2 linked regions of the Piscinibacter sp. HJYY11 genome follow. The protein of the gene in region 1 interacts with the protein of each later gene in a pairwise test. Links are inferred from orthologs where the notes say so. Each region holds a gene or a part of one and is shown on either strand. Other genes may lie near its edges.

Region 1 (3,156 bases):
CAAGCGGCCGGCCCGCTAAGCTCGGCGAGGTGAGCACAGCAACCCTCGCCGATGCCCTGAACGACGCCCTGCCGCAGACGCAGTGCACGCGTTGCGGCTACCCTGACTGCCGGTCCTACGCCGAAGCGATCGCGCAGGGCGAGGCGAACATCAACCAATGCCCGCCTGGCGGCGCGGAAGGCGTCGTGCGGCTGTCGCAACTGACCGGCCGCCCCGCCCTCCCCCTCAACCCCGTCAACGGGAACGAAGGCCCGCGCCAGCTCGCGGTGATCGACGAAGCCTGGTGCATCGGCTGCACGCTGTGCCTCAAGGCCTGCCCGGTCGATGCGATCGTGGGCGGCTCCAAGCGCATGCACACGGTGATCGACCCGCTGTGCACCGGCTGCGAGCTTTGCATTCCCATCTGCCCGGTCGATTGCATCTCGCTCGTCAACGTGACGGGCGAGGCGACCGGCTGGCAGGCCTGGAGCCAGCCTCAGGCCGACGAGGCGAAGGAGCGCTACACCTTCCACCGCCAGCGCCTGAAGCGTGACGCCGACGAGCGCAGCGCGCGCCTCGCCGCCCGCGCGCAAGTGCTCGCCCAGGAGGCCGGCCTCCCCGTGCCGGGCGCGGACTCCAAGGAAAGCCGCATCGCCGCCGCCATGGCGCGTGCGCGTCGTCGCAGCGGCACCTGAGCTCGGGTGCCTGTCGGCGCAGTCCTACAGCGATTCACGGCCAAGTCTGACAAGCCGGTATGCACAGGGCTGACTCGGGCTGCGTGGCGAGGCCCCTACGCTGTGCGCACGGGTTCGGTTGGAACCCGCAACGTACCGCACTCACAGGAGCCGACATGAATCGAGATCGCATCGGTGGCCAGCTGAAGCCCAAGGGCCACGTCCGCAAAGGCTGGGGTCGCCTGTTCGGAGACGAGCACCAGGGCGAGAAGGTCCGCGAGCACGCCACCGGGAAGACGCAGCGCACGTTCGCCATCCGCCAGGGCGAAGCCCGCGAACAGATCCGCGAACTGCAATCGCGCTATTGAGGCGCCAACACTGCGGCGCGAAATGCGATGAACCGGCCGACGTGGTGGATCCTGGTGGCCGCTGCCGCCTGGGCCGTGATGGCCTGCGATCCCAACAAGACGCCGAAGCCCGGTGAGCCGCCCAAGCCCGTCGCGCTGATGAAGACACAACACCTGGACGTGCTTCCCCGCTGAGGTGACCCTCGCCGATCACGGTGCGCTGAGACAATCGGCGCCATGAAGTCGTCGTCCATCGAGCCATTCTTCGCCACCCTCAAGGCCGCCAACCCTCACCCCGTCACCGAGCTGGAATACACCAACGCCTTCGAGCTGTTGGCGGCCGTGCTCCTGTCTGCGCAGGCCACGGATGCCGGCGTCAACAAGGCCACGCGCAAGCTCTTCGCCGCGGCCAACACGCCGGCGAAGATGGTGGCGCTCGGCGTCGAAGGCGTCAGCGAGTACATCAAGACCATCGGCCTCTTCCGCAACAAGGCGAAGAACCTGGTCGAGACCAGCCGCATCCTCGTCGAGCAGCACGGCGGCCAGGTGCCGCACGACCGCGAAGCGCTCGAAGCGCTGCCCGGCGTCGGCCGCAAGACAGCCAACGTGGTGCTCAACGTCGTTTTTGGCGAGCCGACGATGGCGGTCGACACGCACATCTTTCGCGTCAGCAACCGCACCGGCCTCGCGCCGGGCAAGAACCCGCTCGAAGTCGAGATGGGGCTGCTCAAGCGTGTGCCCGCCGACTACCTGCACCATGCACACCACTGGCTGATCCTGCATGGCCGCTACGTGTGCCAGGCACGGCGCCCGCTGTGCGAGCAATGCAAGGTGCTGCGCTATTGCGACTCGGCGCCGCCCGAGTTGTTGAAGAAAGCGACCGAGGCCGCGTAGGGCACGGCTGCAGGCCACTCGGCGGCAGTGCGCGGCTGGGTGTTGCCGGCCGCCACCCAGCGGGCCGCGTTGATCCAGCCGGCATGGCCGACCACGCACAGCGGTGCGTCTGCGCGGGCTGCGATGAACGACTGGCAGCGCGCCATCAACTGCCGCACCGACTCCCCGTCACCAGGTGCGTGGTCCGCGAAGTCATCGGTCCAGGCACTGAGCTCGGCGGCGTCGATGTCGGCCCAACGTTGCCCCTCCCATCGTCCGAAATCCAGTTCGCTCAGGCGCGCATCCTCGCGGTGCTCAAAGCCCCAGCGTGCGAGCCACCGGCCGACCTCGGCGCTGCGCGACAAGGGCGATGTGACCACCACACGCGGCCAACCCGTTCGCCGCACGTGCTCGCGAATGCGATGCGCGAGGCGCTTGGCCTTGCGCCGATCCACCGGCAGGTCGACCTGCCCCACGCAGCGCCCCGCCGCACCCACCGGGCGCGGGTGGCGCCAGACGATCAACGGGGCCACCACGCCACCCATGCCAGCAAGACACCGAGCTCGATGAGCTGCTGCGTGGCCCCGAGTGCGTCGCCGGTGATGCCGCCGAGCCGGCGCATGAACCAGCGGCCGCAGGCCCACGCGCCCACGACGGCGACAAGCCCCGACGTCGCCACCACCGGCCACCACGCAGGCTGCCACGCCACGAGCGCCGCGCTGGCCAGCCCCGACCACACGAGCGCCATCAGCAAGCCGGCCCCCGAAATACGCTCGGCCAACGGCTTGGCCTTGGCCTGCGACACATTGCCGGCGTAAGGCAGCCAGCGAATCAGGGCCACCGCCGCCGTGCGCGACACAGTGTGTGCAAGCAGCAGCGCGGCCATCGCCCACGTCACCGGCAGCGCCACGAGCGTGGCCGCCTTCAGGCTGAGCATCAGCAGCAGGCCCACCGCGCCATAGGTGCCGATGCGCGAGTCCTTCATGATCTCGAGCGCGCGCTCGCGGCTCACCGCGCCGCCGAGCGCATCGCAGGTGTCGGCCAGCCCATCTTCATGGAAGGCGCCCGTGAGGAGCACCGTGGCCATCATCGACAGCACGACCGCCACCATCGGTGGAAAGAGCAAGCCCGCCGCCCACAGCACCAGCGCCCCGACGGCACCGACGAGCGCACCGACCAGCGGGAAGTGCCGCGCGCTCTGGTTCAGCCACAGCGGGTCGAAGCCCACGCGCACCGGCACGCGCGTCAGGAACTGCAGCGCCACACCGATGAGCCGCAGCTCG
Region 2 (3,586 bases), on another replicon or contig:
AGGTTCGTGATCTCGGGCCGCTCGCGGGTGAAGCTGGCGGCCTGGCTCTGAAATTCCTCTTCGTCGATCTGGCGCGTGACGATCTCGCGCGCGATGCGCACCAGCTGCTCCTGGTTCTCGATCAGTCGCAGCCGCACCTGCTGCTGGGCGATCTCGGTGTCGCGCTTGACCGACTCCTGCTCGCGCTCGAACTCCTCGTTGCGCAGGTACCAGAAGGCCGAAATGATCGCTGCGAGGAACAGCAGCACCGAGACCAGCGGCCCGAGCGTCGCATAGCGGTCCTGCCGCGCGGGCGACTGGCGGCGCCACCACCTGCCGACCAGGCGGCCAGCCCTCGCGGTGACAGGGCGACGTGGCGGGGAGGCTGGTGCGGGAGTGGACATAGGCGGATTATCGAGGGCGGCCTGATCCGGCCCTGTGTCCCGCTTTTGGGTACGTAGAAGTTCGTATTATGAAATGACGTAGCGCTATTTGAAAAAATTTGGACTTGTGGGACACTTCGCGCCAACCCTGAATCCAACAAGGAGACAAGCATGTCTGCGATGCCAGAAGCCTTTCTGGGCGCGGCGGCCAACGATGCCGACGCACAGGAAACCCGCGAGTGGCTGGACGCTCTGTCCGCCGTCATCGAAGCAGAGGGTGGCGAACGCGCCCACTTCCTGCTCGAAGAGCTGATCAACCACGCGCGACAGGCCGGCATCGACCTGCCGTTCTCGGCTCGCACCGCCTACGTCAACACCATTCCGCCCGACCAGGAAGAGCGGATGGTCGGCAACATCGAGATCGAGGAGCGCCTGCGCGCCTACATGCGGTGGAACGCGATGGCGATGGTGGTCAAGGCCAACCGCCTGCACCCGCACGACGGTGGCGACCTCGGCGGCCATATCTCGTCGTTCGCCTCGCTGGCGACGATGTTCGGTGCTGGCTTCAACCACTTCTGGCACGCCGAGCACGAAGGCCATGGCGGCGACCTGCTCTACATCCAGGGCCACTCGTCGCCCGGCATCTACGCCCGCGCCTTCCTCGAAGGCCGCATCAGCGAAGAGCAGCTCTTCAACTTCCGCCAGGAAGTGGGCGGCAAGGGCATCTCGAGCTACCCGCACCCGAAGCTGATGCCCGAGTTCTGGCAGTTCCCGACCGTCAGCATGGGCCTGGGCCCGCTGATGGCGATCTACCAGGCGCGCTTCCTCAAGTACCTGCATGCCCGTGGCATCGCCAACACCGAGAACCGCAAGGTCTGGGTCTTCTGCGGCGACGGCGAGATGGACGAGCCCGAGTCGCTCGGCGCGATCGGCCTCGCAGCACGCGAGAAGCTCGACAACCTGATCTTCGTCGTCAACTGCAACCTGCAGCGCCTCGACGGCCCGGTGCGCGGCAACGGCAAGATCATCCAGGAGCTCGAAGGCGAATTCCGCGGCTCCGGCTGGAACGTCATCAAGCTCATCTGGGGCAGCTACTGGGACCCGCTGCTCGCCCGCGACAAGGAAGAGATCCTGCGCAAGGTGATGATGGACACGGTCGACGGCGACTACCAGGCCATGAAGGCCAACGACGGTGCCTTCGTCCGCAAGCACTTCTTTGGCCAGCACCCCAAGCTGCTGGAGATGGTCTCCAAGATGAGCGACGAGGACATCTGGCGCCTGCAACGCGGCGGCCACGACCCGCAGAAGGTCTACGCGGCCTATCACCGCGCGGTCAACACCAAGGGCCAGCCGACCGTGCTGCTCGTGAAGACCGTCAAGGGCTTCGGCATGGGCAAGAGCGGTGAAGGCAAGAACACCGCGCACCAGACCAAAAAGCTCACCGACGACGACATCAAGGGCTTCCGCGACCGCTTCAACATCCCCGTCAGCGACGAGCAGATCGAGAAGGGCATCCCGTTCTACAAGCCGGCCGAAGACTCGGTCGAGATGCGCTACCTGCACGAGCGCCGCAAGGCGCTGGGCGGCTACCTGCCCAAGCGTCGCCCGAAGGCCGACGAGTCGCTCAAGGTGCCGGATCTCGAAACCTTCAAGGCCGTGCTCGAGCCCACCGCCGAAGGCCGTGAGATCAGCACGACGCAGGCCTACGTGCGCTTTCTCACGCAGCTGCTGCGCGACAAGGAGCTCGGCCCACGCGCCGTGCCCATCCTCGTCGACGAGGCCCGCACCTTCGGCATGGAAGGCCTCTTCCGCCAGATCGGCATCTACAACCCCGATGGCCAGAAGTACACGCCGGTCGACAAGGACCAGGTCATGTACTACCGCGAAGACCAGGCCGGCCAGATCCTGCAGGAAGGCATCAACGAAGCCGGCGGCATGAGCAGCTGGATCGCCGCCGCCACCTCGTACTCGACGAACAACCGCATCATGGTGCCGTTCTACGTGTACTACTCGATGTTCGGCTTCCAGCGCATCGGCGACCTGGCCTGGGCGGCGGGCGACATGCAGGCCCGGGGCTTCCTGCTCGGCGGCACCTCGGGCCGCACCACGCTGAATGGCGAAGGCCTGCAGCACGAAGACGGCCACAGCCACATCCTGGCGGGCACGATTCCCAACTGCATCAGCTACGACCCGACCTTCGCGCATGAAGTGGGCGTGATCCTGCACCATGGCCTGAAGCGCATGGTGGAGAAGCAGGACAACGTCTTCTACTACCTCACGCTGCTCAACGAGAACTACGCGATGCCGGGCCTCAAGGCCGGCACCGAGGAAGAGATCATCAAGGGCATGTACCTGCTGGAAGAGGGCGCGAAGAAGACCCCCCGCGTCAACCTTCTCGGCAGCGGCTCGATCCTGCGCGAGTCGATGGCGGCCAAGCAGTTGTTGAAAGACGACTGGGGCATCTCGGCCAACGTGTGGAGCTGCCCGAGCTTCAACGAACTCGCCCGCGACGGCCAGGACGTTGAGCGCTGGAACCTGCTGCACCCGACGGAGAAGCCGCGCGTCGCCTTCGTCACGCAGCAACTCGAGAAGCACAACGGCCCGGTGATCGCCTCCACCGACTACATGAAGAACTACGCGGAGCAGATCCGCGCCTTCATCCCGAAGGGCCGCGCCTACAAGGTGCTGGGCACCGACGGGTTCGGCCGCAGCGATTTCCGCTATCGCCTGCGCGAGCACTTCGAGATCAACCGCCATTACATCGTGGTGGCTGCGCTCAAGGCCCTGGCCGAAGAGGGGACCGTGCCCGCGGCTAAAGTCGCCGAGGCCATCCAGAAGTACGGCATCAACGCCGACAAGATCAACCCGCTGTACGCCTGATCAGGCTTCGGAGACACAACAACATGGCGCTGGTGGAAGTGAAAGTCCCCGACATCGGGGACTTCAAGGACGTCGAGATCATCGAAGTGCTGGTCAAGCCCGGTGACACGATCAAGGCCGAGCAATCGCTCGTCACCGTCGAGAGCGACAAGGCCTCGATGGAGATCCCGGCGTCGCACGCCGGCGTGGTGAAGGAGCTGAAGGTCAAGCTCGGCGACAAGATCAGCGAAGGCTCGCTGCTCCTGTTGGTCGAAGCGGCCGGCGGTGCCGCCGCAGCGGCGCCTGCACCGCAGTCAGAGCAAGACACCTCGAGCCAGAAGGTCGCCCCGGTCGAGCTGGCGGTC

Evidence for each region.
Region 2: the proteins of nth (region 1) and aceE interact in binary tests that used the Escherichia coli proteins (3 or more experiments, as listed by UniProt). The link is inferred for Piscinibacter sp. HJYY11 from one-to-one orthologs.

The regions. Positions count from the first base shown.
Region 1 is NZ_JAERQZ010000001.1:1,050,195-1,053,350, forward strand. The notes cover bases 225-3,065. They hold nth (endonuclease III), read left to right. Parts: upstream 225-1,237; coding sequence 1,238-1,894; downstream 1,895-3,065. Other genes in these bases: rsxB (electron transport complex subunit RsxB), read left to right, coding at 225-674; JI745_RS04770 (hypothetical protein), read left to right, coding at 830-1,021; JI745_RS04775 (hypothetical protein), read left to right, coding at 1,049-1,195; JI745_RS04785 (histidine phosphatase family protein), read right to left, coding at 1,840-2,406; cobS (adenosylcobinamide-GDP ribazoletransferase), read right to left, coding at 2,394-3,065. Outside these bases: JI745_RS04760 (polyhydroxyalkanoate depolymerase), read left to right, coding at 1-19; more of rsxB, read left to right, coding at 30-224; more of cobS, read right to left, coding at 3,066-3,156. UniProt on the Escherichia coli protein: DNA repair enzyme that has both DNA N-glycosylase activity and AP-lyase activity. The DNA N-glycosylase activity releases various damaged pyrimidines from DNA by cleaving the N-glycosidic bond, leaving an AP (apurinic/apyrimidinic) site.
Region 2 is NZ_JAERQZ010000002.1:313,405-316,990, forward strand. What follows is about bases 172-3,442. They hold aceE (pyruvate dehydrogenase (acetyl-transferring), homodimeric type), read left to right. Parts: upstream 172-533; coding sequence 534-3,242; downstream 3,243-3,442. Other genes in these bases: JI745_RS25180 (PAS domain S-box protein), read right to left, coding at 172-383; aceF (dihydrolipoyllysine-residue acetyltransferase), read left to right, coding at 3,266-3,442. Also shown: more of JI745_RS25180, read right to left, coding at 1-171; more of aceF, read left to right, coding at 3,443-3,586. UniProt on the Escherichia coli protein: Component of the pyruvate dehydrogenase (PDH) complex, that catalyzes the overall conversion of pyruvate to acetyl-CoA and CO(2).